Regions from separate parts of the Paenibacillus sp. BIHB 4019 genome, predicted to be linked through region 3. Evidence: riboswitches for the same ligand, from Rfam matches in the RefSeq annotation. Region 3 holds a riboswitch; each other region holds the start of a gene.
The links. Region 3 has a riboswitch for cobalamin ahead of BBD42_RS28855 (ABC transporter substrate-binding protein). Riboswitches for the same ligand answer to the same signal wherever they lie in the genome.
Positions count from the first base shown of each region.

Region 1 (7,468 bases), 2.9 Mb from region 3:
TGTATGATGCAAATAAGTTCTTCAATTACGATAAAGAACTTCGTTTTGAATTAACCAACGTGTTATATAAGGTCGTTAATGGCAGATATAGTTTTCTAACAACAATTTATAATTACTATCAAAGCAATTACTATTTTAGGTTAGATAGAGATTGTATGAAAGCAACGTCATCAGTTGGAAACGAACTGCTAACTAAAATTGATAGCATAATTTACCCGAGGGATCTCAATGAAGTGATATGGAACTGCGGAGATCTTTTGATTTTTGATAACTGGAGAATTCTGCATGGTAGAGGACAGAGTAATGTAATAGATAACGACAGAGTACTTCTCAGAATATCGATTAAGGAGAGACAATAGTGGGGATTGAATATTTGGATCTATACAATAAATCTAAGCTTTTTATTAAAAAAGGCATCTCTAATAGAAACGAATCCGACATGTCAGAATTTTTGCTTTGGGCCAGTTTATCCTTGGAACTGTTAGGAAAAGCCACACTGGCATTTATTCATCCATCATTGGTAGTAGATCCAAACGATCCCAAAGGTTTATTAGTCGCATGTGGCTATAGGAAGCATGATGATTTCAAAACGATTCAAGCAAAAACAGTTTTTGAACGACTGCATGTAACTCTTTCAATTCCAAAATTCGATCATAAAAAGAAGGAATTTTGCATGTCGTTGGCAAATAAAAGGAATGCAGAACTGCATTCAGGATTGTTACCTTTTGATGGTCTTAGGTTAGATTTAATATTACCTCATTTTTGGGAAATCTGTGTGATTCTACTTGATTTTCAAGAAAAAAAATTAGAAGAATGGATAGGGCATGATGAAGCAATACGAGCATCAAAAATTATTGAAGATCATTCGGCTATACTTAAAACTGTTGTTGAATCAAGGGTTGAAGCTTGTCGAAATAAGTATAGTGAAAAGTATAAGTTTGACAAACCACATATTACTTATGACGTAAATGATGATGAGGAACTGATACTTTGCCCAGCATGCAATAATGATGCTTTAGCATATGGTGAACTAAATGATAAGGTATACGAAGGAGAAAGCCAAGATAACCCATGGCATTCGGTGTACTCTTATATCTATGATACGACTGAAATTCATTGTAGATATTGTGATTTGAAGTTAATTGGTTATGAAGAAGTGGAAATTGTGATCGAAGATCCTGTTTTTTCTAAGACTGTCGAAGAAGAGCCAGATTATGATTACGATTATGGAAATGACTAAATTTTTTTGTGGAGTAAGGCTTATAAATCAGTGAATTTGTGAGTATTTTTCTCAGGTTTTACGATATCCGAGCTGGCAGAGTATTCAGGCGTATCAAAACAGGCCATTTCACAATATGAGAATGGTAAAACCAAGCCTACTTTAGAAACACTTATAAAAACCACATTAAAAGAAATTCGTGCCAACAAAGGTGATCATGTTCTAATTGGAAAATTACAACCGATATTTGAACTTGACATATTAGATCTAACAAAAAGAATAGAAATTAAAACTAAAAGCATATTTAAAAAAGACTATAATCATAATGACAATTGGGTTAATGAATTCATATCTAATTTCATTGTAGAGATTAGTAAACCAATTAATGAGAATGAAAAAAACATAGAATATGTAGCAACGCAATTATTATCTGAATACATTAGAAAATTAGGTTTTGATGGGATTAAATTTTAGAGCAGTATTGCTTCAGGTACTAATAATTATGTTTTATTTTGTGGTCCCAATACAGATATTTTGCGTGATTCGTACGAATTTGAATATTATACGTAAGCAGGGATTGCCCGTCCAAATCCCGAATATTTAAACAAGCAGAACCCCCAGGCTACTCAAGTCTTTTGGGGTAAGCAAAGACGGTGTTACTCAGGCATTTCCTAGGCTCTTACCCAGCCATTATTACAGGGACATTACCTTAATGGTTATAGCTTAAATCTATATCCAGGCATAAATTATTTGTATCATGCTATATTCATGAAAATATGCAATCTTACTCATATAGGCGTTTACGATGTAGGGAAATTATGAAAAGCACTCTGTCTAGTGGGTATAAATTAAAAAAGTGAGAACAGGTGTCTGATCGGCGAGCGTGCTTGTCGTTCTGACTTAAAAGGGAAGTTCGGTGCAATACCGATGCGGTCCCGCCACTGTAACGGAGGAGCAGGCAGCTCAACCAGCCACTGGTCTAGATTGATCGGGAAGGCCGCTGCCGAGTGACGATTCCGGAGCCAGGAGACCTGCCAGTTCTGACAACACTGCTGTACCTACGGGGAGATAGGGAGGTGTTAGATGAACCGTCATAATGCACTGTTATGAAGGCGTCTTTCCCTATGTATCTTTCAAAGGGAGGACGCCTTTTATTGTTTCCAGCAGATTTGACCAAAGAAAATTCATGTAGCTCGTGATGTGGATTTCCGTGGTATTGAGCTCGGGAAAGACTGTGTCTTCTACAACGATGCAGCGAGGCTAATGAAACTAGCAGCGTGGATGAAGGTTCTTGGGCAGCGCATGAGAAGAAGGAAATCATCTTTGGCATCAAGTTCACCGGACACTATTGGTTTTCGTTGGCACCATCTCTTCCGTGATTACCTTATAAGCCGGTTACAGGGTGACCGTGACTTTCTTCAGATCCTTGTAGGACACGTAGCGAGTGGAATTGCGGATTTGATAATTGCTTGAACGGGTGAAACGGGCCATAATTCGGAAGTAAAGGAGTATTCTAATGACCTTGCAGCAATTAAAATATATTCTGACCATCGTTAGAAGCGGCTCCATAAGCGAAGCGGCAAAAAGGCTGTTTATTTCGCAGCCGAGCTTGTCCAACGCGGTGAAAGAAATCGAGATGGAAGCCGGTATTGAGATTTTCCTTCGATCGTCCAAGGGAATCGTGCTATCAAGCGACGGAGCGGAGTTTTTATCCTACGCTAGGCAAGTCGTGGAGCAAGCCGAGCTTCTCGAGCAGCGGTACATGAATCGTAAGCCTTCGAAGAAGCTGTTCTCGATCTCAACACAGCATTACGCCTTCTCTGTGCAGGCTTTCGTCGGACTGCTGAAGGAGCTTAATGTGGATGAGTACGAGTGCACACTGCGCGAAACACGCACTCACGAGATTATCGAAGACGTACGGAATATGAGAAGCGAGCTCGGAATCATCTATATGAGCGACTTCAACCGCAAGGTGATTCAGAAGATATTAAAGGACAACGAGCTGCGATTTCACCCGCTGTTCCAAGCGGAAGCGCACGTATTCATTAGTGAGGAGCATCCACTTGCCTCCAAGGCGCTGCTGGACATCGAAGATTTGGATGACTTCCCGTGTTTGGCCTTTGAGCAAGGCGAATATAATTCCTTTTACTACGCGGAGGAAATACTCAGCACACGAACGTACAAGAAGAAAATACTGGTCAGTGACCGCGCCACGCTATTCAACCTGCTGATTGGACTCAATGGCTATACCATTAGCTCGGGCGTACTGAATAAGGATCTTAACGGGGAGCAAATCAAATCCGTAAGGCTTCGTACGGATGAGAGCATACAGGTAGGTTACATCGTGAATCAGAAGGCGAGCTTGAGCCAGCTGGCCGCCGCCTACGTTCTGAAGCTCAAAACGGTCATTACGGATTTCGGCTATCCGATCATAAACCAAGAGGATGGGCTCGCTTGAGCCCATCCTCTTGTAGGTTATTACAATGTTGCTCTTACTTCTTTGGCTGCTTGGACAAGGTTCTTCAAGCTGGCCCACGTTTCAGTGACACCGCGAGTTTTAAGTCCGCAGTCCGGGTTAACCCATAGCTTGGAGACCTCTATCTTGCCGAGCATGCGATCGAGTCCTTGTTTAAGCTCTTCGACGCTTGGGATCCGAGGCGAATGGATGTCGTATACGCCTGGGCCGACTTCTGTACGGAAGCCGCACTCTTTGATTGCGTCGATGATGGCCAAGTCTGAGCGCGACGCTTCGAACGTAATGACGTCGGCGTCCATCGCATCGATATCGCGAATGATATCGTTGAACTGGCTGTAGCACATATGAGTATGAATTTGCGTTTCGGCTTTGACGCCGCTATGCACGAGTCTGAAGGCAGGAATCGCCCAGCTCAAGTACTCGCTCTGCCAGTCGGAATGACGTAACGGAAGCTTCTCTCTTAATGCGGCTTCGTCGATTTGGATAATTTCGATGTCATTAGCTTCGAGATCGAGTACTTCGTCGCGAATCGCAAGACCGATCTGAAGAGCGCTTTCCTTCAGGCTGATATCTTCGCGAGGGAACGACCAATTCAGGATCGTTACCGGACCCGTCAACATTCCTTTGACCAGCTTGTTGGTACGGCTCTTAGCGAACGCCGAGTATTCTACAGTAATCGGCTTGCTGCGGCTAATGTCGCCCCATATAACCGGGGGTTTTACGCAGCGTGTTCCGTAAGACTGCACCCAAGCGTTCTCAGTGAAGATAAAGCCATCCAAGCATTCGCCAAAGTATTCGACCATGTCGTTTCGCTCGTATTCGCCATGAACAATGACATCAATTCCGATTTCTTCCTGCTGTACGATGCATTCTGCGATTCGGTCAAAGTTGAATTGCTTATACTGTTGCTCGGTGATGTTGCCTTTCTTGAAGGCTGCACGGTTCGCGCGGACGTCAGCCGTCTGAGGGAACGAACCAATCGTCGTCGTAGGTAACGGCGGTAGATTGAATTTCGCTTTCTGAATCGTTTCCCGCTCGGCGAAAGCAGGAAGTCTCGTGAAGTCGGCGTCCGTCAATTCCGCGACTCTCTTTTGCACCGAGTTGTCGTTCGTGAGGCGCGATGCACGGAACAGCTCCTCATTCTCCGTATAAAAAGCAGATGCTTCATGGCTCGCTTGCTCCAGGATCGACTTGAGTTCTGCAAGCTCGCGCAGCTTTTCTTCCGCGAACGCGAAATATTGCTTATTCGCCGCCGTAAGCTTCGTTTCGTGCTTAATCGTGTATGGGACATGAAGCAGCGAGCATGAAGTGCCGAGCACGATTTGGCTTGCATGCTTGCCGATCTCGTGAACGAGGGCAATTGTCTGCTTATATTGGTTTTTCCAGATGTTTTTGCCGTTGATTACGCCGGCGAACAGCACCTTGTCATTTGCGAAGCCATGCGTGCGCACGAGGTCCAAAGACTGCTTGCCCTCGACGAAGTCGATCCCGATTCCGTCAAACGGCAGCGCTTGAAGAACCTGATAGCAGTCGCGAACGTCTCCAAAATACGTTTGCGCGACAACTTTTACACTACCTTTAGCGGACAGGATACCGTTATAAAGCTCTGTGAACAGCGCGATATCATCCGCCGTCAAATCCGATACCAGTGCAGGTTCATCCAGTTGAAGCCATGCTGCGCCGAGAGTATTCAATTGGTTAAGGACAGCCGTATAAGCTTCGATAATCGCAGGCACGAAATCCTTTGCTTTCTTCGATCCGGTGAATCTCGCGAGCTTGAGCAGGGTGAATGCTCCGATTAGCACAGGCTTGGTTGCGATGCCGAGCTGTTTTGCTTCCGTAAATTCGTCGAACAGCTTCGATCCGGCTAAACGGATGCTTGTCGTGTCATCGATTTCGGGCACCATATAGTGATAGTTCGTGTTGAACCATTTTTTCATCGCCAGCGCTTTAACGTCGCCTTTTTCGCCTTGATAGCCTCTCGCCATTGCAAAATACGTCTCCAGCGGGCTTAGGCCAAGTTCTTGGTATCTTTGCGGAACGATCCCAAGCAAGCAAGCCGTGTCGAGCAGTCCGTCGTAGAAGGAAAAATCGTTGGATGGAATGAAATCGACGCCGTTCTCCTGCTGAAGCTTCCAGTTTGCCGATCTAAGCTGAGCCGCCGTTTGTTGCAGTTCTTCGACGGGAAGTACGCCTTTGAAGTATTTTTCAGATGCGAATTTAAGCTCTCTGAGCGCGCCGACACGTGGATAACCGATAATGTATGTTTTCAATTGTAACAGCTCCTTGAGTAAATGTTGGCTTTAGTATAGAGCGCGGAAGCTGCTATCGGGAAACACAAAAAAACTATGCCTTGGCATAGTTTTTGTCTATGGTTAAAACGAACAGTTAGTGAAATCAATATATTGATTTAAAATTGAAAAAAATCCGATAATTAAACTATATCTGCCATATGGTGTTCGGTGGAGCCTGCGTTGTGATCGCGCGGCAGTTGAAAGTCCCGCTCGTGCACAAGATCGAGTTGCGCACGAGCGGAAGATTATGAGGCTCAAATATAGGGGCTGTTTTTTTATTTACCTTGAGCTAAACTAACCATTAGCTTCTTTTACTTAATTTCTTAAATGCCGTGTATTCCTTATTGGACTTAATAAAACGTAATATCTTTTCGGCACATTCTATTGGGTTCATCTCTTCTGTATTTACTTCGAGGTCATATTCATTAATGCAATATACTTTGCTGAACTGTGAAGCTGCTAGTCCAATATTTCTATCTCCTCTTGCTTGCTCCCTTCTTATGAGTTCTTCTTTCGAGCATATTACACCTATAAATAACGTAGGCTGGTCGAAAAATAAATCAAGAGACTCATTAAACCGCTTGTCATTGTCGATTACAGTATCTACTATTACATTCAAGCCCATTTCTGAAAACAATTTAATTGTCGAATAGTACATTGAGAGTATGGGGGCAAACATGATTTCTGCGATAACTTGCTCATCTACTTCTCTTGTAGGTTCAATATCTGAAAATTTATTTCGAAAAAAATCCTTGATAAAATCATCTATTGATAAATGATGAAAAAGAATCTCTTTCTGATTCATCAGTTCAATAGAAATGCTAGTTTTTCCTGAACTTGAAGTTCCGTTCATCAACACAATGATGCCTTGCTTCAAACGAAGTTGGCATTTCTCCGAAGAGACCTTCCTCCTTCCGATTTTACAGCCCAATCCACAAAAATGCCCCTGTATAAAATTAAAAATGCCCCTTTGATTAATTGCGATTTTTAACGTATATTTTCGTGTAATTGGATATAAAGCTGTTCCAGTTTTTGTCCAGGTGCTCTTCGGTAGCGTCCATGCACCGCGGCATGTACAATAATAGATAGACAAAGCGTTTGACCTGGAAGGGCTAGGGGATGGAGCATATGAAATGGATGCGAAGGGCAAGGATAAAAGTAAAAAACATGAGGTTTCAATACAAATTATTAATGGGCTACTTGCTGGCCTGTGTTATTCCTTTAGTGTTTGTAAGCGTTATCATATTTCGCCAATCGGCGGGGGCGCTGGAGGATTCCTCTCAAGAATTTGCTTCTCTTTACACGTCGCAGCTCAAGACGACATTAAACGAATTTCTCGAGGAATACGACAAGGTCACCAAGTCGGTATTGGTCGACAATGAATTGATCTACAGAATTGGAGATAAGCGAAGCTTGCCAATGGATGAATTAATCGTTCAAAAAATGGAGGTTCAGCGGCTATTAATGCGCGTGGCCTTG
Region 1 covers NZ_CP016808.1:3,747,779-3,755,246, forward strand. Annotated here, with positions in the region: gene BBD42_RS16265 (Fe(II)-2OG oxygenase family protein) at 1-359, shown strand, start outside; gene BBD42_RS16270 (hypothetical protein) at 359-1,240, shown strand; gene BBD42_RS16275 (helix-turn-helix domain-containing protein) at 1,313-1,693, shown strand; cobalamin riboswitch at 2,067-2,272, shown strand; gene BBD42_RS16285 (LysR family transcriptional regulator) at 2,736-3,677, shown strand; gene metE (5-methyltetrahydropteroyltriglutamate--homocysteine S-methyltransferase) at 3,698-5,968, opposite strand; gene BBD42_RS16295 (chloramphenicol phosphotransferase CPT family protein) at 6,291-6,866, opposite strand; gene BBD42_RS16300 (cache domain-containing sensor histidine kinase) at 7,157-7,468, shown strand, end outside.
Region 1: it holds a riboswitch for cobalamin, as region 3 does, so the genes downstream of both, BBD42_RS16285 (LysR family transcriptional regulator) here and BBD42_RS28855 (ABC transporter substrate-binding protein) in region 3, are expected to answer to the same signal.

Region 2 (7,468 bases), 2.4 Mb from region 3:
TACCATAGCCGAAGCATGAAACTCCTACTGCGAATTGGAAGACGAAGATGACAGTGATTTATGAACAGAGGGATATGAAGGTAGTGTATTTTAGTATAAGGTAGGGGATATATCCTCTATTCCATAATTGTGGTTAATCCTAAAATAGTTCTTTATCTGATGCAAGAAATGGGTATTCAATCCTACTGTGCGTCGAAAAAGCCGTGACGTTGCTGTATGGGACGGTAGGATTGCAGGAAAGGCTTTTATAACATAAAAGACGTATCTGGATCCAGTATACGTCTTATGTTAACCAAGACATGCAGCCACAGGCATCTGAATCAGTTTTCTTTATTTTTTGACCTTAATACGTAATTTATTATTTTATTGTAATAAATCAAATCATTATTATTTAATTTCGCAATATGATTGTGTATATTGGCGGAATTAGGGAAACGATTCACTGAAAAACTGTTACTCAAATTTGAAGAATTCTTCTTCTTGGCTAATAACAACCCATTGGTTTTTATTCACCTCGTCACTTTTTTGTAAAGTATATTTAACATGGAAAATATCATTATTCCAATGTTCTTTCACATATACAGTCTTAAGAGTAGTATCATTATTTTCAGATTCTGGTATAGAGAAATCATTTCCAAAATGCTCTGTGATATTTTTAGAACGGAATGATTTATTACTGAGATATTTTAAAATTATTGGATCCGAAGCATCAAAGTTATGTTTGAAGTAAGTATTGGAAAGTAAGCTTTTAAATTCTTCATATTCGTTGCAAACAGTTGTACATTTTGCTATGAGATCTGGTGCGTTGATTTTAAAATAATAATAGCTTTGTAACGTGCTGATAATATTTTTATCCTCATCATTCAAGTTTTCAAAGCTGATTAGCTGCTTTTTGATTCCCTTTGAAGATTGGAAATTTTCTATTTTTATGATTTTGTCCTTGGGAATGACAACAGTCTTATTTGCATTAGTATCATATCCAATATAATAATCATTTGAGATATCTAATTTAACCATGGTTATCGTACTTCCGTTTTCTAATTGCAGCTTACTTAACTCAATTGTACGATTATTTGTTTGATACTGAGCTAAATTTATTGTTTGTGCGTATACACTATGAAAATATAATGATACTGAGAATGTAAGAAAAGAAATTACAAATAAAACTGATTTATTGTATTTTCTAAATTTATTTGAAAGAAGAGTGAATTTATATAGATAAAAAATCAGTAAGAAATAAATACCGTATGAGACGAAAAAAACTATAAATGAGGTGGAATTAGAAAATGAAGCTAATACTTTCAATTGTAAATAAAAAAAACAAAAAATCAGAATAGATGGTAATAAAATATGAAGCAATTTCATTGGTCAGGAATGCCGACGCCTTTCAATTAAATACTTTACACTTCTTATTGATTTACTTAAAAATTTCAGGCTAGACGTTTGCTTTTTTATTCTTTTGTTTGAGGGGAGTGCGATTAAAAATACGATAGGTATTGCTATAAAAATAACAAGAAAAATGCCATTAATTAAATACAGACTTTGTGATACTGGGTAGACTGTCAAAAAATCTTTGGCGATAAACAGATCACCGGTATAGGGAGCAAAATAACCTTGAACATAAATAAAGCCAACATAGTAAACAACAAACGGTAGGTACCACAACTCCTTGAGAATTTCTAACAATTTCTTCAACTTTTCAGACATTCATCTAATCTCCCTTGCAGCATCTTAGTAAAATAGTCCTACCCTTTTTTTATCGGAATTCGCATGCCAAAAATGTATAATACTAGTTTTTCAGCGTAAAAAAATACTCTGAGGGCTGAAGGCATTCAGCTAGCTCAGAGCATATATAATTCGATAGCTTGTATAATAAAACAGCTCGCGGAAGAAAAAGGGCAGCTTTGTGCGCATGCTGCTGTATGCGGAGGTCGTAGTTGGCGAGGAGTATGCCGTCATTCCCAGCTCGCTGGCCATCATGAGTGCGCGCTTCATATGAAGCGGATCGCTGACAATTATGTAGGTTTCTAGCTTATATGGCTTCGCTACAATTAGCGAATATTCGAAATTTTCCTCTGTAATAAGAGATTGGTCTTCGATCAAAATATGCTCAGGCTTCACGCCTTTTTCAATCGCATAGCTCCGTGATACTTCTGACTCTGCCAGCTCATTCGCAGACCTGCGTCCTCCGGTGAAAATAATATATTTTGCGTAACCTTGCTCGTACAGCTTTATAGCATGGTTCAGGCGTTCCCGCAGCACGGGAGATGGCTGATCACCCCAGACCGCCGTGCCGAGAACTAAAATCGCATCAGCTGGCTTCGCTTCATCCTTCATGCTGAACGACCAAATTTCATAGGAAAACCAGCATAGTACCGCTGCGATAAATACTGAAACGCAAAGCAACAGCGTTATGTTTTTTTTCGAAACAAGCCTTTTTTTCATGAACTTCCCTTTCCTTAAAAATGATTTTTCCTCGCCGCATGTTATCCGATCATAATTTTTCCTTCCGGATAGCGATACAGCTCCTTCTTCTCCTGCGCAGGAACGAGTGTGAACGCCAGCGTCAGCGGGCCAAGCCGCCCCGCGAACATCATAATAATAATCAGCACCTTGCCGATCACCGTCAAATGCGGCGTTAAGCCAAGCGACAATCCGGTTGTACCGAATGCGGACGTTACTTCAAACAGCAGAACGAGGAAATCGACATCCTCGGTGGTAGATAAAATCATCGTAAATAAAATAATCGCCGCCAGAGAGGCTATCGTAATCGTCAGCGCTTTGTACACCCGGTCCTTTGCCAGCCTTCTGCGGAAAAAGACGACATCCTCGCGGCCGCGAATCATCGCAAACACCGCACCGATGAGAATCGCAAACGTCGTCACCTTAATGCCGCCACCCGCAGAGCCCGGGGATGCACCGATGAACATGAGCAAAATAATGAGAAACTGCGTCGCATGCCGCAGCGAAGCAATATCCAGCGTATTTGCGCCGCCCGAGCGCGGCGATATGCTTTGGAACAACGAGCTGTACAGCTTGCCGCTTATGCTAAGCGGTTCTAGTGTTTTGGCATTTGTGAACTCGAAAATAAAAATAACGGCTGCACCTGCGACAAACAGAATGCCTGTCGCATACAGCACAACCTTGGAATGAAAAGACAGCTTGCGTGTTTTTGGATAATCCCACATTTCCGCCAATACGATAAAGCCGATTCCGCCGAGAAAAATGAGCGCAATGACGATCACATTAATAATGGGATCGTTGACGTGATTCACAAAGCTGCTGAATGGACCGTTCATCGGTCCCATAATATCAAATCCGGCGTTGGTGAACATCGACACGCTATGGAAAATGCCGAAATACAGCGCTTTGCCAAAAGGCATTTCCGTTGACCAGCGCAGTGCCAGAACAAGGGCGCCTATTCCTTCGATGGCAAAAGCATAAATAAGCACGCGCCGAATGAAGCGGACGATCCCTTCCAGCGAAGATTGATTCATGGATTCCTGCAGCAGCAGCCGCTCGCGCAGCGATATCCGTTTGCGCAGGGCAAGGGCGAACAGCGTAGACATCGTCATAAAGCCGAGTCCGCCAACCTGCATAAGCACGAGAATGACGAGCTCGCCAAAGGTTGAATAGTGGATGCCGGTATCGACGACGACAAGCCCCGTTACGCAAACAGCGGATGTGGCAGTGAATAACGCGTCAATGAGCGGCGTTGCCTGATGGGTTGACGAAGCCAAAGGCAGAGAAAGCAATAGGGTACCCGCCGCAATAATCGCGAGAAAGCCAAGCGTAAGAATTTGCGGCGGAGTCATTTTTAGAAAAATGGTTCGTAGTTTGAGCACACAATTAATCTCCTTTATATGTAACGAAACAATGGTGTAGTTGAAAAACGGGCTTGTGCTGCCAAAGGCAGGCACAGCCGTTTACGCTTGAAATATAAGAAGAATAGGTTTGACTCTTATTAACGCTTATATTTCTACGCGAAACGAGCTTGTGCTGCCGAAGGCAGGCACAGCCGTTTACGCTTGAAATATAAGAAGAATAAGTTTGACTCTTATTAACGCTTATATTTCTACGCGAAACGAGCTTGTGCTGCCGAAGGCAGGCACAGCCGTTTACGCTTGAAATATAAGAAGAATAAGTTTGACTCTTATTAACGCTTATATTTCTACGCGAAACGGGATTGTACTGCCAAAGGCAGGCACAGCCGTTTACGCTTGCCACCTCATTATCTGGTATAATAGGGCAATATGCAACAGGAGGGCGCTGGGGCCCGCGATTAGGAGGACAACGATGAAATCAAGATATATAGCAGGTATTTCGCTTGCCGTTATGGGGGCAGGCTTCATTACTACGAGATGGTGGCTGCCAGACAACACGTGGACGCATCTACTGGAAAGCGGCTTTGAAGCAGGGCTGGTCGGCGGAATTGCCGACTGGTTTGCGGTGACGGCACTGTTCCGCCATCCGATGGGCATTCCCATTCCGCATACGTCCTTGCTGCTCAAAAACCGGGCGAAAATCGTCAACTCGCTCATCAGCGCTATGGAAAATGAACTGCTGAATAAAGAAAGCATTACCCGCAAGCTGTCTGGCTTTCAACTGTTCGCAGGAGCAGCATCGGCGGCGACCCGGCTGATTGGCAAGCGCAAATTCAGGCTGGCAGCGGTTGATTTTGCCCAGTCGGCAGTAGAGCGCGTGCCTTTGGAGCGGGTTAGCGGCGTGCTGCATGGATTTTTGGCGGATTATGTGAAAAAGCAGGATTTTACGCCAATCGTTCGCAAGCTGGCGGATCGTTTCGTCCATGAGCGCTGGGATGAACGGGCGCTGGATTACGGCCTGGAGCATGTAGGCCACTGGATTCGCAAGCGTGAAACCGAGGAAATGCTCGGCAAGCTCGCCTTCAAAAAGCTGGAGGAGCTTAAGGTTGGCGGCTTCATGGGGTTTGCACTGCAAGCTTTCGTCGGCTTTATGAACGAGGAGAAGCTCGGCGGCTTGATCCAGAACATGCTGCTCTCAACGATGCAGGAGCTCTCCCATCCTGGAAGCCCGCATCGGCAAAAGCTGCTGCTTGAGGTGAGAGCCCAGGCGGAGAAGCTTGCCGATAACGAAGAGCTGATGCTCAAGCTGAAGCAGCTCATTGAACAGGGTGTGGACAGCGTAGAAACGGAACGCTTCATCCATTTGCGTCTGGAGGAGCTGAGACAGCTCGTGCTGGACAAGCTGGAGGAGCAGCATCGCAGCGGAGGGCGCGCCATTGTGCAGGGATACCGTTTTGCAACGGATTATTTGAACGGCAAGCAGGAAATGCTCGCCAATTGGGAAGAGGGCATTCGCGGTTATCTCGTTCGTCTTATTGAGAATAATCACTATCGCATTGGTGCGCTCGTTCGGGATAATCTCGACCGGATGGATGACAAGGCGCTCGTCTCCATGCTGGAGGAAAAAGTCGGCAACGATTTGCAGTGGATTCGCGTCAACGGCGCATTATGCGGTTTTGTCGTAGGCGTTATTTTGTCCTTCTTCTAACAGGGAAGTAGCCGTTTACATTTATAGGGGACAGCCTGAATTTTTTGTGATAAGATCAAACTACAAAATGACCCATGAATACAAGGTGAAACGGCTGTCTCCGTCCTTTGGCGGCGCGGCGTGTTTTAAGTCCAAGAAATATAGACAAGGGATTGGAACATCAGATCCTTTCCTATATTTTGAAAAAATGATTCAAATGGAACGAGGTGCCTTTGCGCACGTCAAAGGGTAACAGGGAATCGGGTGCAAATCCCGAGCGGTCCCGCCACTGTAATCGGGGAGTTTTCCTTCACCAGCAGGAGTCACTTGGCCTAAGCTTTAGGGCAGCCAGGGAAGACGAAGGAAAATAATGATCCGCTAGCCAGGAGACCTACCTCGTTCCAGCACCACATTGCCTTCGCGGAAAGGATAGGTGTACGAACGAAAGCGATTGCTACCAGTCTGTTTGCTGGCGCAACCGTCTATTTCTGCGTACACATGGCCGTTTTCCCAGCGAAGGGAAAGCGGTCATTTTTTGTTGTCTTCAGGCATGAACACATTGGGGAGGGTATTGAAACGAATGGTCAAGTTAAAAAGAAAGACAGCAGTTAGCACCGCTTTGCTGGTTATTGGGTTTACGCTTTTTTTACTGGTGAATGAGCCGCAATCCGCTTATGCGATGCACATTATGGAAGGATTTTTGCCTGTGGGGTGGGCGATTTTTTGGTGGGCGGCCTTTATTCCTTTTTTCATTCTGGGTGTACGCGCCATTCGGAAAATTACAAAGGAAGCACCAGAGCTTAAGCTGATGCTGGGCTTGGCGGCTGCCTTCACCTTCGTGCTGTCCGCGCTTAAGATTCCTTCCGTTACAGGCAGCAGCTCGCACCCGACGGGAACGGGGCTTGGCACGGTTATGTTCGGGCCGCTGCCCATGAGCGTATTAGGTTCTATGGTATTGCTGTTTCAAGCGGTGCTGCTTGCACATGGCGGGCTGACGACGCTTGGCGCGAATGCTTTTTCAATGGCGGTTGCAGGTCCCGCGGCGGGCTATGCCGTCTATCGGCTGCTGATGCGTTCAGGCAGCAAGCAAGGCGTGGCGATTTTTTCTGCTGCCGCTGTTGCTGATTTGGCCACTTATATCGTTACTTCGGTTCAGCTGGCTGTTGCTTTTCCGGCTGTTGAGGGCGGCATACTCGCATCCTTTATGAAATTTGGCGGTATTTTTGCGATTACCCAGGTTCCGCTTGCGATTAGCGAAGGCTTGCTGACGGTATTGATCTGGAACTGGCTGCAATCTTTTAATACAGACGAGCTGTCTATTTTGAAGCGGAGAATGAAAGGGGAGCGCGTATAATGAGCCGCAGCGCCAAAAATATTTGGATTTTAGCCATTGTTGTTTTGCTTGCCGTTGCGCCTTTACTATTCATTAACGCCGAATTTGGCGGCGCGGATGGCGCAGCGGAGGAAATGATCCAGACGATTGCGCCGCATTATGAGCCATGGGCGTCCCCGCTGGCTGAGTTGCCGGGAGAAACGGAAAGCATGCTGTTTGCGCTGCAAGCTGCGATTGGCGCCGGAGTAATCGGCTATGTAATTGGCCTTATTAAAGGGAAATCAGGGAAAACGAAGCAGCAATGATGAAATGGATTGATACGATTTCTTATTCCAATAAGCTGCGGGATTTATCCGCCCTTTGGAAATGCGGGCTTGCAGCCCTTCTGCTGCTGCTTGCCTATATCGCTCATCCGCTCGTACAGCTTGCCATTTTCGCATGGCTTGCGCTGTGGACGGTCGGCTATGCGAAAGTGCCTGCCAAGCTTTATGCGGCGCTGCTTTTCTCCTCTTGCCTGCTGTTCATTCTCAGCTTGCCCGCTCTGCTCATTGAATTTACTAATAGCAGCGGCAGTGCAGCAGGAAGCTTGGCGGCAGCGAAAGCAGGCTGGGTGCTCGTTTCATG
Region 2 covers NZ_CP016808.1:4,184,589-4,192,056, forward strand. Annotated here, with positions in the region: gene BBD42_RS18195 (hypothetical protein) at 454-1,017, opposite strand; gene BBD42_RS18200 (hypothetical protein) at 1,369-1,707, opposite strand; gene BBD42_RS18205 (YdcF family protein) at 1,837-2,445, opposite strand; gene BBD42_RS18210 (TrkH family potassium uptake protein) at 2,487-3,815, opposite strand; gene BBD42_RS18215 (DUF445 domain-containing protein) at 4,297-5,532, shown strand; cobalamin riboswitch at 5,720-5,924, shown strand; gene BBD42_RS18220 (energy-coupling factor ABC transporter permease) at 6,092-6,865, shown strand; gene BBD42_RS18225 (energy-coupling factor ABC transporter substrate-binding protein) at 6,865-7,149, shown strand; gene cbiQ (cobalt ECF transporter T component CbiQ) at 7,146-7,468, shown strand, end outside.
Region 2: it holds a riboswitch for cobalamin, as region 3 does, so the genes downstream of both, BBD42_RS18220 (energy-coupling factor ABC transporter permease) here and BBD42_RS28855 (ABC transporter substrate-binding protein) in region 3, are expected to answer to the same signal.

Region 3 (7,468 bases):
TAATGAGCTCGCGGCCAAGAGCGATAAACGGCACGCCGGAGTTTTTCGCCTCAAGCGCTTCTTCTGCGGTTGTGATGCTGCCGACACCGATGAACGGAATGTGCTCGCTGTATTTTTCGACGAACCAAGCCATCCGGCTTTGCGAATCCTGCTCGCCTCTGCGCGGCTTCGACCAGAAATCTTGAAGCGACACATGCAAATAATCCAGCTTCATCTCGATTAGAGCGTTAACCAGATGGTACGAATGCTCCATCGTTAATCCTTCTTCTTCCGGCTCCTCCGGCGAGAAGCGATAGCCTACAAGAAACGGCTGCGGCGCCATAGCGGCTGCTTTCTTAACAGCTTCAACGACGTAGAGCGGGAACGCCATACGTTTATGAACAGAGCCGCCCCAGTCGTCGGTACGCACATTGGAAGCCGGGGAATAAAATTGCTGCAGCAGGTAGCCGTTGGCACCGTGAATTTCAACGCCGTCAAAACCAGCCTCAATCGCACGGCGTGTCGCTTCGCCAAAGTCGGCGATAATCGACTTGATTTCCTCCTCGGTCAGCTCGCGTGGCACAATTCCGCCCTCCTGCTGGGCAATGCTGCTGGCACTCACCAAATCATCATTGGGCACTAGGCCAGGGAAGCATGATCTTCCGCCATGGAAAATTTGCAAAATCGCTTTCGCACCTTGGCTTTTAATAGCATCGGCCAGACGCTTGAGGCTTGGAATCATAGCATCGGTATCCGCGCCAAATTCGCCGGGAAAGCCTTTGCCGTTGCGGCTCACGTAGACGCACGCTGTAATGACAATACCGGGCCCAGCACTGCGGCGGCTGTAGTAGGCAAGCTCTTCATCAGGCACGGTGCCGTCCGGATTGGACGAGCAGGTTGTCATGGGCGCCATGACAATTCGATTATGCACGGACATGCCGCTTGCGAAAGTGAATGGTTCAAATAAAGGCTGAAATTGTGGTTTCATCAGTAGTTCCCTCCAGTTACGAAATGCTATGTGCTTTATTTTATATCAGATAATTACGAAAGGAAAGTGGAGTGGAAAGGTTGCTTAAATGAAAGGGCTGGTATATAATCAACCAGATTTGCAAACAACTGAAAAATTGTGGGAATAAGGTGCAACAGCTGCGGCTGGAGCTTAAAAGGGAAGTTCGGTGCAAAACCGACGCGGTCCCGCCACTGTTACGGATTAGCTGAAGCTACAAGGCCACTGATTTCGCTTAGCGGGATTGGGAAGGCAGCTTCCAGCACAATTTCCGGTAGCCAGGAGACCTGCCTGTTCTGACAACACTGCTGTAACCTACGGAGGATAGGGAAGTGTTAGCGCGCATGCTTATTTGCTATGATGAAAAATAACAATAACAGGCAGCTCTATCTTTCCTATAACTGGAGGTAGAGCTGTCTTTTTTTTGCGGATTATTGCAGGAAGATGATTTTGCTAGAGGGAGAGGAAATAGAGAAAATGAAACGTACACAAATGGCAAAAAACAAAAAAACAATAGGTATTTTATTTAGCCTATGCTTGCTGCTGGCGCTAATGGGGTGCAGTGGTGCTAACGGTTCCAATGAATCAGGCAGCAATAATAAGCTGTCGCAGCAGTCTGCATCTCCGTCCGCCTCTACAGCAGCTGCTTCTGAAGAAATCGTGCTGGCTGCGCCGCGGGATTTGGCACCGGGCCCGCAGGATGCTTATTACACGAGCACCATTCTGTATGTATGGGAGCCGTTGATTTCCGCTTCCGAGGATGGCAAGCCTGCTCCAAAGCTGGCGGAGGCGTGGGAAATGTCTGCTGATGCCAAGGAATGGACCTTCATGCTGCGCAAAGGCGTCACCTTCCATGATGGCGCGCCATTCAACGCGGACGCGGTGCTTGCAAATTTTGCCCGTTACAAGCAAGTGAGCCCGAAAAGCTCGCCGTTCTATACGCTCGACATCAACCATTCATACCCAAGCCTTCAGGAAGTCGTGAAGGTTGATGATAGCACGATTAAGCTTGTTTTCGACAATCCGCAGCCGACGCTGCTGTATTCGATGATCAACTTCTCAAGCCCGATGTACAGCCCGAATAATTTTGACGAAAATGGCGACTTTAACGGCCTGCCGCAAGGGACAGGCCCTTTCAAGCTTGTGCAGCATGAGAAGGATCAATTTTCGCTGTTAGAGGCTTACGATGGTTATTATGGCGAAAAAGCAAAAGCCCAAAAAATCCGCGTCCGCGTCATACCGGACCCTGATACAAGGCTTGCTGCCCTGAAATCTGGGGAGATTTTGGGCGTTATGGATTTGGGCGCAATTCCTCCTGCCCTTGCCGAGGAGCTGCTGAAGGATGAACGCTTTGCTGTATCGACGGCAAAATCGACGATTTCCCATTACCTGCATCCGAACGGTGCCAAAGCGCCATTCAATGATGTGAAAATGCGTCAGGCGCTGAGCCTGATGATTGACCGCGAGCAGCTGGTGAAGGAGCTCTATTTGGGCTATCCGACCGCTACGGCGAACATTTTGAATGCAACATCGCCTTTTTACAAAGACATTCCAGTCGTCCATGATTCAGAAAAGGCAATCGCCCTGGCGCATGAAGTGCTTGGCGACAGCAGGCAGGCGGTTACGCTAATTGTGCCTACCTATGGGCTCGATCGTTATCCGTATAAAGCGCAAGCCGAGCTGCTCCAGGCTGTGCTTCAAGAGCTGCAGCTGGACGTGACGATTCAAATACTGGATGGTGCGGCTTACAAGGAAGCACAGGCACAAGGAAACTTCGATCTGGCACTGGCCATACAGGGGCTGCCGAATGGCGATCCATATTCGATTTTGAACAATTATATGGCGAGCGAAGGCTCAAGCAATATCAGTTATACGCTTGGTTACAGCAATGACCGTGTGGATGAGCTGTTGAAGCAGGTGAAGACGACGCTGGATATGGATGACCGCGGTGCGATTTATAACGAGCTGCAGGACATTGCAGCCGAGGAATTGCCGACGATTCCGCTGTTTAATGATGCGAGCTTAATTGCGTACAGCAAAGAAATTACCGGATATGGGGCACTTGTCTATGGTACAACGCTGCCGCAGCTGGAGCGGGTGCAATAAGATGGCCTATTTCATTCGGAGGTTGGCGGCGGCGGTTCCCGTCCTGATTGGCATTACGTTTATAGCCTTTGCCTTAAGCGTCGCCTCTCCGGGTGACCCGGCTGTCGAGCTGCTCAGCATGAACGGCTTCAGCCAGCCGACAGCAGAGCAAATGGCTTTGAAAAGAGAAGAGATGGGGCTGAATGATCCGCTGCTCATTCAGTATGGCCATTGGTTATCAAAGGCGCTGCAAGGTGATCTTGGCACGTCTTATATGACGAAGGAATCGGTTAGCGGCGAGCTGCTGCGCCGCCTGCCAGCAACATTAAGCCTATCTTTGTTAGCTGTTCTGTTTGCCGTCCTGCTTGGAGTGCCATCCGGCATGCTCATGGCGATCCGGCGCAATCGGCTATTCGATCATATCGGCAGGGCGCTTGCGCTGATTTTGGTTTCGATTCCTGGATTTTGGCTGGCGATCATGCTCATTGCCTTATGGTCGGAGAAGCTGCAGCTGCTCCCAACTAGCGGCTATGGCACCTGGAAGCATCTGCTTATGCCAGCGGCGGTGCTTGCTTCCGGTACAGGCGCCATATTGATGCGGCTGACGCGTGCGGCGCTACTGGAGGAGCTGAATAAAGATTATATGCTGACAGCCCGGGCGAAGGGGCTGCGTGAGAGCTTTATTGTGCTTCGACATGCGCTTCGCAATGCTTGTATTCCGTTGCTCACGGTTATCGGCAGTTATTTTGGAGCGATTGTTGGCGGCTCCGTCATCGTGGAAGTTATATTTGCAGTGCCGGGCATCGGGCGCTTTGCAATGGACGGTATTTTTCGCAGAGATTATCCGGTCATTCAGGGTTATGTCGTATTTACCGGTCTCATCTACGTCCTGTTTAATTTGGCAACGGATTTATGTTATGGGCTTGCCCATCCGCAAATTAGGCTGGGAGGGAAGCTGCGATGAAGATGTCCTATAGGGTAGCCGCGGGTCTGCTTGCCTTCGTTCTGCTTGTCAGCTTGCTGGCACCGCTGCTTGCTCCTTATGGCCCGAATCAGATAAATATGGCAGAAAGGCTTGCGCCGTTATCCTCCGCACACTGGCTAGGGACGGACACACTGGGAAGGGATGTGCTGAGCCGCATTTTGTATGGCGGAAGGGTGTCGATCTTGCTCGCGGCCGCTGTTACGCTCGCTACAATGCTCGTCGGCCTGCTGCTGGGCACCATTAGCGGTTATGCTGGCGGTTGGATTGATGAAGCCATTCAAATTGTCGTGAGCATTTTTCAGGGGCTGCCGGGTCTTGCCCTTATGCTGGCCATTGCAGGTACGCTCGGTCCTGGGGTGAAAAGCCTGTTTATCGCGCTGCTCTTCACCTCATGGGCGGATTTCTCCCGGGTCGTGCGCGGCGAGGTTATGAAAATTCGCGAAGAAAGCTACGTGGAAGGCATCCGTGCTTTAGGAGCGGGCCATGCGTATATTATCGCCAGGCATATGCTGCCCAATTTGTTAGGACCGCTCATCGTGCTGTTCACCATTCGAATTGGGCGAGTTATTTTATCTATCGCCTCGCTTAGCTTTCTCGGTCTAGGCTTGCAGCCGCCAGCGGCAGATTGGGGAGTGATGGTGAATGATGCCCGGCCGTATTTTCGCAGCTATCCGCATCTGATGATCGCTCCCGGACTTTGTATAGCCGCTGTATCGCTATGTATCAACTGGCTGGGTGACGGCCTTCGGGATAAGCTGGATACACGGACGGAGAAAGAGCATTCACTGCTGTAGGAGGAATGAAATTGAGCGAAACGCTTATCGTAATCAAGCAGCTTAATGCATCCTTTCAGACAAGGGAAGGGCTGGTTCAGGCAGTAGATGGGGCCTCGCTTGAGCTGAAGCGTGGCCGCATTTTTGGACTGATTGGCGAGACCGGAAGCGGCAAGTCGGTGCTAGGCCTGTCGCTGGTGAGGCTGCTTCCCGCACAGGCTTCCGTCAGTGGAAGCATTCTGTATAAAGGCATGGATTTGCTAAAGCTGAGCCCAAAAGAAATGAGGCAAATACGGGGGAGGGAAATCGCCCTCATCCCGCAAAATCCGGCAAGCTCGCTCAATCCGGTGATGACGCTCGGCAGTCAGCTGCGCGAGGCGATTCGCGCTTATGCAGGCAGAGCGGGGAACAAGCAGCTTAACGCACAGGCTGCTGGTCTATTGCATGCCATGCATATGCCGGATGCCGAGCAGCAGCTGCGGCGTTATCCCTTTCAGCTGAGCGGTGGAATGAAACAGCGAGTGCTGGCGGCAATGGGGCTTGCCGGGAGCCCGTCTTTGCTTATTGCCGATGAGCCGACGAAAGGGCTTGATGCTTTAATCCGTGTCCAGGTGACGGACATGCTGGCCAATATAACGAGGCGCACAGGTGCGGCGCTGCTGCTCATTACGCATGATCTGGATGCAGCGCGGGCGCTTTGCGATGAAGTGGGCGTCATGTATGCTGGTCAAATCATTGAGCAGGGACCAGCGAAGGAGCTGTTTGCACAGCCGATGCATCCCTATACGCGCGGCTTAATCGCATCCATGCCGAGCAGAGGAATGATACCGATAGCTGGAACAGCGCCAAGCTTGACGGATAAGCTTGCTGGCTGCAAGTTTTATGAGCGCTGCAGTTTTGCGATGCCGCGCTGCAAAGCCGAGCGGCCTGGCTTATACAAGGCAGCTCACACCAACATAACGAATAAGGCAGTTGACCAAGTAGGCGGCAATGCTGAGGGCCAGCATGCGGCAGCCCCGCATACAACCGCCCTGCATGCAGCCGTCCCGCAAGCAGTCTCCCAGCACAAAGCGAGGTGCTTCCTGTATGCTTGAAATCATTGAGCTGCACAAACGGTATCGCAGCAGCTGGCTAACAGGCAAAGGTCATCAGGCGGTGGAGCCAACATCCTTTCATATCGCTGAAGGCGAGTCGCTGGGGCTAGTTGGGGAAAGCGGCAGCGGTAAATCAACGCTTGCGCGGCTGCTGCTAAAGCTGATTTCGGCTGATGGCGGCCGTATTATATATAGAGGAACCGATATAAGCGGGTATTCCATGAAGCAGATGAGGCCGCTGCGCCGGGAGCTGCAAATCATGTTTCAGCATCCGCACTCCGCGCTTAATCCCCGGCAGACACTGCTGGAAAGCCTGCTTGAGCCAGTACTGCTGCATAGACTCATGAATAAGGCAGCAGCCAGGGAGAAGGCACTTGAACTAATGGAGGTTGTCGGGCTGCGGGCAGAGGTGCTGACGCGGTATCCCCATCAGGTAAGCGGCGGGCAAATTCAGCGAATCGTCATTGCGCGGGCCTTGATGCTGGAGCCGAAGTTTCTCGTGCTGGACGAGCCGGCATCGATGCTTGACGTTTCGGTGCAGGCGCAGGTTGCCCAACTGCTCCAGCGCATTCGCAAGGAATATGGGCTGACTTATTTGTTTATTTCGCATGATTTGGCGCTGGTGAGGCATATGTGCGACCGAATTGCGGTTATGAAAGAGGGACGTATCGTTGAGCTTAATGAGAGCGAGTGTATCATGGAGCGCCCGCAGCATCCTTATACGCAGCAGCTGGTGAATGCTTTTCAAGCTTTCTCGCAGTGATGACCATAGCCCTCATGCTAATCAATCGTTCAACTTATATATAGACTTTGCATAAGGAAAGGAGCGTGTGCGGGATGAAGGAATGGTACAGCGAAGCTGGCTTGACGCCAGCAGCCTACTGGACGCTCGCTTGGGAGCAGGCAGCCCAAAGCGATTCCCGCGTCGGCAATGATGCCGAGGAGGAAAGCTACTGGCAGCAGCATGCGCCTGTTTATGATGAACGCAATCCGCTTGCTCCGTATACGGCGGAGCTGATGGGCACCGTTATAGCAAGCTTGCGGAGCGGGGATGAACTTCTTGAAGTAGGCCCGGGAACGGGCGGATTTACGCAGCTGCTTGCTCCATATGTGGGCAAGCTTACTGTTGTGGAGCCTTCGGCGGCGATGTATGAAATACTGGCAAGAAGCTGGGAGCAGTCTGGTTTGGCGCAAGCTGTGCCGGAGGCGATACATGCGAAGTGGGAAGAGTCTTCGGGGCTGGCTTGCGATGTGCTGTTCAGCGCCAATGCTTTTTACCGGATACGCGATATGAAGGAGAGCCTTGCCCAGATGAATCTTACTGCGAGGAGGCGCGTCTATCTCGTGCAGTCGATCGGGCTGCCTTTTGCCCATCCGCTGCGGGTTATGTATGGCGGAAAGCAGCTGGAACGCAGCCGCGCACAGGTGCTTTGCGATATTTTGCAGGAAATGGAAATCGCCCATCAAATGGACACGTTCGCTGTGCAGCGCAAAAGCGGGGCGATTCATGATGTTGCCCTGATTTCCTGGGATACGTAGCGTACCA
Region 3 covers NZ_CP016808.1:6,634,301-6,641,768, reverse strand. Annotated here, with positions in the region: gene BBD42_RS28860 (NADH-dependent flavin oxidoreductase) at 1-967, opposite strand, end outside; cobalamin riboswitch at 1,097-1,294, shown strand; gene BBD42_RS28855 (ABC transporter substrate-binding protein) at 1,463-3,091, shown strand; gene nikB (nickel ABC transporter permease) at 3,093-4,034, shown strand; gene BBD42_RS28845 (ABC transporter permease) at 4,031-4,849, shown strand; gene BBD42_RS28840 (ABC transporter ATP-binding protein) at 4,855-5,922, shown strand; gene BBD42_RS28835 (ATP-binding cassette domain-containing protein) at 5,915-6,685, shown strand; gene BBD42_RS28830 (class I SAM-dependent methyltransferase) at 6,760-7,461, shown strand.

Region 4 (7,468 bases), 2.4 Mb from region 3:
CGCATCACATAATCCATAACCGAGCAGCCCGTTCCCGCTTTAAATATGCGGTGAAAATACCCCGGGTGCAGCCTTACAGCCGCCGCAATATCCTTGACCTGAATGTCGCGGTCATAATTTTGCTGAATATAGGCGATGCTCTCGCCCACATAAAACTCCGCCGCATCATGCGACTGGCTGGAGGCTTCCTGTGCCAGCCTGCCGATCTGCACGAGCAGCTGCGTCAGCTGAAGCGCTGTGAGAAGCTGCTCCGCGCGCCGCTTGCCGTCCAGCTCCAGCACGAGTGCCTTCAGCATTTGATACACATCGCTCGGATCGTAAAGCAGCAAATAATCATGCTTCACTGCGAACAAATCCGCGAGCGCACGGTCAGTCTCCGCCAGCCGCTTAAGGGAAGGGAGCCCCACACCGGTATGGCTAAAAATAAATTCAACATTAAGCATCCGGCATGCCGTGCCCTGAGCGACGTGAAGTCGGTGAGCGACCATTGAGTCGATGACGATGAAATGCCCTTTTTCCATCGGGATGGATTTATTGAGCAGCTCTACCGTGCAATCGCCCGATATAACATACATAATTTCCACTGCGCTATGCTGATGGTATGCCATTTCAAAGCCATTCCACTCCTTAAAATAATAGGCTACCACTCGCGGATACTGCTCGGCCTGCATCAATTGCCCCTGAAAAATGCCTCGTCTTTCCACTTCATCGTCCCTCCTCTAATTGAACGCCTTCCAAGCTGCTACAGCAGCCTGCCGTTATCTTTAGCGAACCACAGCCGCATCGTCAGCACGCTGAGCACAATAGACGTCAGCGACGAGGAAGCCGACATCGCAAAGACGATTAAAATTTGATAGCGGACCGCTTCAATCGGATCGGCCCCGGCGACGATCATTCCTGTCATCATGCCTGGCAGCTGCACGAGGCCGACCGTCTTCATGCCGTCCAGCGTCGGTATGAGGCTGGAGCGCACGGCCCGGCGCACCGCTTGGCGAATCGCCTGCTTCGTCGTCGCTCCAAGCGCCAGCAGCGTCTCAATCTCGCCCCGCGACGCTTCAAGCTCGCGTTTCATATGGTTCAAATAGAGGCCGCATACAATCATGGAGCTGCCGATAATCATCCCGCTGACCGGAATAATATACCGTGGCTCAGCCTCAATAATGCGGAGCGAGAGCAGGAGTGCGAGCGTTACCGCCTCCGTGCCTGCCAATGCCAGCGCAATGCGCAGCCGAATCCCCTTAATCGGCATGGCGCGGGAGCCGGCATTCCACGACGCCACCGTAACCATTGAAATAATAATGAGCACAATAAAAATCGGATGATTCGTTTCAAAAATAAAATGAAGCAAAAAACCGATAAACAGCAGCTGCACAGCGGAGCGGATCGTGCCAGTAATGATTTCCTTCTCTAAGCCAAGCTTCTGCTTCATCGAGATAAATGTCGTTATGGCGACGAATACTAGCGTGCAGGCGAGCGCAATATTATTCATGCTGGTCATCCCCCTGCTCCGGCGCATGCTGGCTGTCTAAAAAGCTGCGTGCCTGCTCCGATCCGGGATTTGTGAAAAAAGCTTCCGTAGCGCTTTGCTCCAGCAGCCTGCCCTCCGCCATAAACCAGATACGCTCGCTTTCTTGCCGCGCCTGCTCCAGATCATGGGTAATCCAGATGAACGCCGTGCCTTCCTCTGAGCACCATTCGCTTAGAAACTGCTCCACCTGCCGCTTGCTTTTTGGATCAAGCGATGACGTCGTCTCATCAAGCAGCAGCAGCGGCGAACGGAGCAATAAGGCCCGCGCGAGCGCCGTACGCTGCTTCTCGCCGCCGGACAAGCTTTCCGCCTCCTTGCTCCATTCGATATGCCCTAGGCCAACGCCTTCCATACAGCGTCTCGCCAGCGCTTCATCAAACGTCTTCCCCTGCAGCTCACTGACCGTGCGTAAATTGTACTCGACCGTTCCCGGCAGCATTATCGGCGTCTGTGCCACGTAACACACACTGCGCCGCCACTCCTCAGGCTTCCACTCGCTGCTTGTCCGTCCTTGGAGCCTAAGCTCTCCCGCATCCAGCTCGCCTAGCAGCGATACGATGCGCAGCAGCGTGCTTTTGCCCTGACCGGATGTGCCCAGCAGCGCAATACGCTCCCCGGCCTGCACCTGCGCTGTAATCCCTTCAAAAAGCCATTCGGGATTTTTTCTATATTTTGATACGTTGTCCAATGTTAATAACGGGGCCACCTGTCTCTCTCCTTCATCCGTAACCTGCATTCCACCATTATACTCTGCTCCCCGCCAGCTCGAAAGAGGACAGCCCGATAGTAGCTGGGAGCAGCAGCTCCGCTGTATCCGCTATCATAGGCAATTGTGTCTTTTTCGCGACTATCCTTCGGGTATTGTGACAAGAAACAGCGGTTTTTTTGTTGACAACAATGGGGATCGCATGTAATGATAATGATAATTGTTATCAGTAATGAATTAAAAGATAAAGATGAGGTGTTGAGCCATGGCATTTCAGCAACCATATAGCATTTTGATTGTTGATGATGAGGAGCATATTCGCAAGCTGCTCAAGTTATTTTTGAAAAAAGAAGGCTGGATCGTCGAAGAAGCTTCGGACGGCATCAACGGCTTGTTCAAGGCGATGCAATACAATTATTCGATGATTTTGCTCGATCGTAATTTGCCGGGAATGGACGGGCTTGAATTTTGCCGCGAGCTTAAGAAGAAAAAATCGACGCCTGTCATTATGCTTTCCGCCTGTGGCGAAGAGGATGACCGGCTCGACGGCTTCCAAGCCGGCTCCGATGATTATGTCGTTAAGCCATTCAGCCCGCGCGAGCTGATGTACCGAATTAAGGCGATCATCCGCCGCACCTCGGAGTTTGCTTATCGCGCCTTGCAGCGCAAGCAGACGCCCGATCTCACGCTGCCAGGACTCGTCTTCGATTATGATTCGCGGCAAGTCATTGCCGGAAACAGCAAGGTGAAGCTGACGTTCCGCGAATACGAGCTGCTCAGATTTATGGCAGCCAACATCAATCAGCCCATTTCCCGCGAAGATTTAATGCGGCGAATTTGGGGCTATCAATCGCTCGGCGATTACCGGACGATTGATACGCATGTGAAGCGGATCAGAGAGAAGCTGAACCGCGTCCACCCCGAATCTGCCTCCTTGATTCAGACGGTATGGGGCATTGGCTATTGCCTGATGAATCCTGCGGCAGAGACCATTTAAGCAGGCGGCTGGAGCAGACAGGCAAAAACATCCCCTCCTAATGGCATGCTTTTGCCTGCCTGTTGTGGCGCGCCGCTCCCCGGCTTTGACCCTCCCCGCTTCCAAGTAAAGCAAAAACTCCGCTTGCGCCAATCAGCGCAAGCGGAGTTTTTTTGATATCCATACCATCATAATAACGATACCTTCTTAATAACAATACGAATCGTCTTGCTTATTACGATTACTTAGCCAACTGTTCCCGTACTTGCTCAGTCGCTTGGATCATGTTGCGCAGCGACGCCACAGTCTCGTCTACACCACGTGTCTTAAGTCCGCAGTCCGGGTTAATCCAGAACAATTCTGGCTCAAGCACGTTCAGGGCGCGCTTGATCATCGATGTCATTTCCTCTACCTCCGGCACGCGAGGGCTGTGAATGTCGTATACGCCAAGGCCAATACCCAGCTCATACGTGTGCTCCTCGAAGCTGTGAATCAGCTCGCCGTGGCTGCGGGACGTTTCGATGGAAATAACGTCGGCATCCAGCGCGCGAATGGAGTCAATGATGTCATGGAACTCGCAATAGCACATATGCGTGTGAATTTGCGTCGTATCCTTAACGTCAGAAGTGGACAAGCGGAACGAAAGTACTGCCCAGTTCAAATAGTGCTCCCAATCTTCACGTTTTAGCGGCAAGCCTTCACGAAGGGCAGGCTCATCCACTTGAATCATTTCAATGCCCGCTTCCTCCAGCGCCTTCACTTCTTCTGCCAGGGCAAGCGCGATTTGGTAAGCAACCTGCTCACGAGTCAAGTCGCTGCGGACAAACGACCAGTTCAAAATCGTAATCGGGCCCGTCAGCATGCCTTTCACTGGTTTAGAAGTCAGCGACTGCGCATAAACGGTTTCTTCAACAGTCATCGGCTTGCTGAACTGCACGTCGCCGTAAATGACCGGCGGTTTTACGCAGCGCGAGCCATAGGATTGCACCCAGCCATTTTTCGTGAAAGCAAAGCCTTCCAGCTTCTCTCCGAAAAACTCTACCATATCCGTACGCTCAAACTCTCCATGAACGAGCACGTCAAGGCCGATCTCTTCCTGCAGCTTGATCCAATGCTGAATTTGCTCCTTAATGAATACGCGGTATTGCTCCTCGCCCAAATCACCACGACGCCATTGCTGTCTCGCTTGGCGTACTTCCGCCGTTTGCGGGAAGCTGCCGATTGTCGTTGTCGGCAAGAATGGCAGCTGCCAGCGTTCCTTCTGGCTCACTTGGCGCTCTGCAAATACTGCTTTACGTTCCGACGGCTGTGCATCGATGCTCGCTACAGCGGCATGGACGCTTGCACGGCCACGGGACGGCGATGCAGCAAGTGCAGCCAAAGCTGCTGCATTGCGATCAAATGCCTCTTTTACGGCTGCTTCTCCTTCATTCAGCGCAGTTGCAAGAACGGCAATTTCCTCCAGCTTCTCATTGGCATAGGCCAGTGCGCCTGCAAGCTCTGCCGGCAGTGCCGTTTCAAGAGCCGCTGATACAGGCACATGCAGCAGGCTGCAAGAGGAGCTTACAATCAGGCGGTCGTTTGGCACGACTTTTGCAATACGGGCAAGCAGCGCTTTGCGCTCCTGAAGATCGGCCCGCCAAATGTTGCGGCCGTCAATAACGCCTGCACCCAGCACTTTGTCCTGCGGGAAGCCGATTGACTCCAGCTGCTGCAGGTTCTTTTCAGCGCCAGCTGTGAAGTCCAGACCTAAGCCCTGTACAGGCAAAGCCGCGATTGCAGCATAATGCTGAACGGATTCGAAATACGTTTGCAGCAGCAAATTGAGCTTAGGTGCCGCTTCATGAAGCTGGGCATAAATGCTTTGCACAATCGCCAGATCTGCTTCGGATACGTCCGTTACGAGCGAAGGCTCGTCCATTTGCACCCATTGTACGCCTTCTTGCTCCAGCTCGCGCAGCACCTGTGCATACAGCGGCACATACTGGGCAGCAACCGCAGCAAGCTCAGAAGCGGCATAGCCTTTAGACAGCTTGAGGAATGTATAAGGTCCAACAATGACTGGTTTGCCTTCGATGCCCAGCTTTTCCTTTGCCTCGCGGTAAGCGATCAGCGGACGGTTCTCGGTCAGCGCCGGCGTAATGCCCTTCAGCTCAGGAACAATGTAGTGATAGTTCGTATTGAACCATTTTGTCATCTCGGATGCAGAAGCGGTTTTGTTGCCTCTCGCCATTGCATAATAAGTCGTTACCGATACCGGACCGCCTGTATAGCCAAAGCGCTCTGGCACGACGCCAAACATCGCAGCTGTATCAAGGATATGGTCATAATACGAAAAATCATTTACCGGAATGAGATCAATGCCAGCCTGTTTTTGCAATTGGAGATGGTTTAGACGAATCGTCTCCAGCTGCTTCAAGAAAGCCGCTTCCGCAAGCTTGCCGCTCCAGAACGCCTCCAGCGCTTTTTTCCATTCTCTGTTTTCACCGATACGCGGATATCCCAAACTGCTGCTTTTTACTTGACTCATTGTTGTTGCCTCCTGTTTTTCATTATTCATCCGTGTGGATGGAAGTTATAATCCTTTGTTATTTCATCAACAAACTCAGATATATACTTATGGCAGTGCGAGCGAATTTCTTCGCGGCGGCCTTTCCCTATACATCCAATTTGCTGCCAGCCAGAAACTGCAAAAAGGGACGTCCTACCCTGTACAGAAATGTGGGTAAAGACGCCCCTCGTTTCAACAAACGATGGCTGCCATCTTTAACACCTCCCTATCTCCCGTAGGTACTGCAGTGTATAGAATAAGGCAGGTCTCCTGGCTCCAGCATCATCATCGCTGCGCTCGCCTTCCCGGCATCATGCCAGTGGCTTTATTGCGCAAAACTCCGCTGTTACAGTGGCGGGACCGCGCCGGTATTGCACCGGACTTCCCTTTTAAGCTCAAGACGTTACGCAAGAGCACCCTATTCCTCGCTATTTAGTTGGTCGTTCTTTATTTATTTATTTATTTATTTAAACAATAAAAGATTTTACAGCCGCTTTAAACTGGGCAAGCGTACGCGGCGCCTGCTGTTCTCCTCGCAGCTCAGGCGGCAGTGCCTCCCAAGCCTCCAGCACCATTGGCAGCGTGAGTCCAAGGCTTCTGAGGCGCTCGCCTTCGCGAAATACCGATTCCGGCGTGCCCTCCAATATACAGCGGCCCTCATTCATGATGAAAATCCAATCCGCCCAAGCATAGGCCATATTCATGTCATGCGTCGCCATAACCGGCGTTATGCCGCTGGCATGAATGCGGTCCAGCTCAGCCATCAGCCGCTGCTCCGATATCGGATCGAGATAAGCAGCCGGCTCATCAAGCAGCACTAACTCCGGCTCCAGCGCCAGTACGCCAGCAAGAGCAACTCGCTTCTTTTGCCCAAGGCTGAGATGATGCAGCGGCTTATGCGCCAGTTCCTGCAAGTTCAGCTGCTGAACGATGCGCGCCGTACGTCTGTCAATTTCCTCTTCTTGAAGCCCTGCATTGCGCAGCCCATAGGAAATATCCTCATAAGCGGTATTCAGAATGAGCTGATGCTCCGGGTCCTGAAAAACAAGCCCGACGCGCCGTCTCAAGCTGGCGAGCTCTCTAGGCTTGTAAGAGAGCGGCTCGCCGCGCCAGCTTACGAAACCGGATTGCGGACGATTAATGCCAATAAGCTGCAAAAAAAGCGTCGACTTGCCCGAGCCATTATGCCCGCACAGCGCTACCTTTTTGTTCGCAGGAATGCGCAGCTCTAGCCCGTTTAAAGCAGACTTGTCCGTTCCGGGATAAGCATAGCTCACTTGGTTCATTTCCATAATGGTTGATGCCCGATCGTTATCCGCCAGCTTATTCACCTCCATACCGAAGCCATAGCTCTGCTGCCAGTAAAATCGTTAAGCCGAGCCCCGCTTCCGCCCAATGCCGGAGGCGAACCTTCCGCTTTACAGCAGGCGCAAGGCGGATTTCATTCGTAAATCCTCTTGCCATAAGCCCATTCGACAGCCCCTTGTATCGATGCATCGTTTTGACGAAGAGCCGCACAGCAATCGCCGCCGTATCTCGCAATTTGCCTTTAAAACCGTGTTGACCGCCCCGTGCACGCTGCGCGAGCAGCATAGCCCCCGCCGTATCCAGCAGCAGAAAGATGAAGCGATACATAATGATCATGAGCTCCAGTACAATTTGCGGCATTTTCAACCGCTTCAGCACTTGCAGCAGATCCGGGAAGGG
Region 4 covers NZ_CP016808.1:4,192,166-4,199,633, reverse strand. Annotated here, with positions in the region: gene BBD42_RS18260 (AraC family transcriptional regulator) at 1-704, opposite strand, end outside; gene BBD42_RS18255 (ABC transporter permease) at 743-1,489, opposite strand; gene BBD42_RS18250 (ABC transporter ATP-binding protein) at 1,482-2,234, opposite strand; gene BBD42_RS18245 (response regulator transcription factor) at 2,500-3,231, shown strand; gene metE (5-methyltetrahydropteroyltriglutamate--homocysteine S-methyltransferase) at 3,452-5,740, opposite strand; cobalamin riboswitch at 6,005-6,197, opposite strand; gene BBD42_RS18235 (energy-coupling factor ABC transporter ATP-binding protein) at 6,229-7,098, opposite strand; gene cbiQ (cobalt ECF transporter T component CbiQ) at 7,085-7,468, opposite strand, start outside.
Region 4: it holds a riboswitch for cobalamin, as region 3 does, so the genes downstream of both, metE (5-methyltetrahydropteroyltriglutamate--homocysteine S-methyltransferase) here and BBD42_RS28855 (ABC transporter substrate-binding protein) in region 3, are expected to answer to the same signal.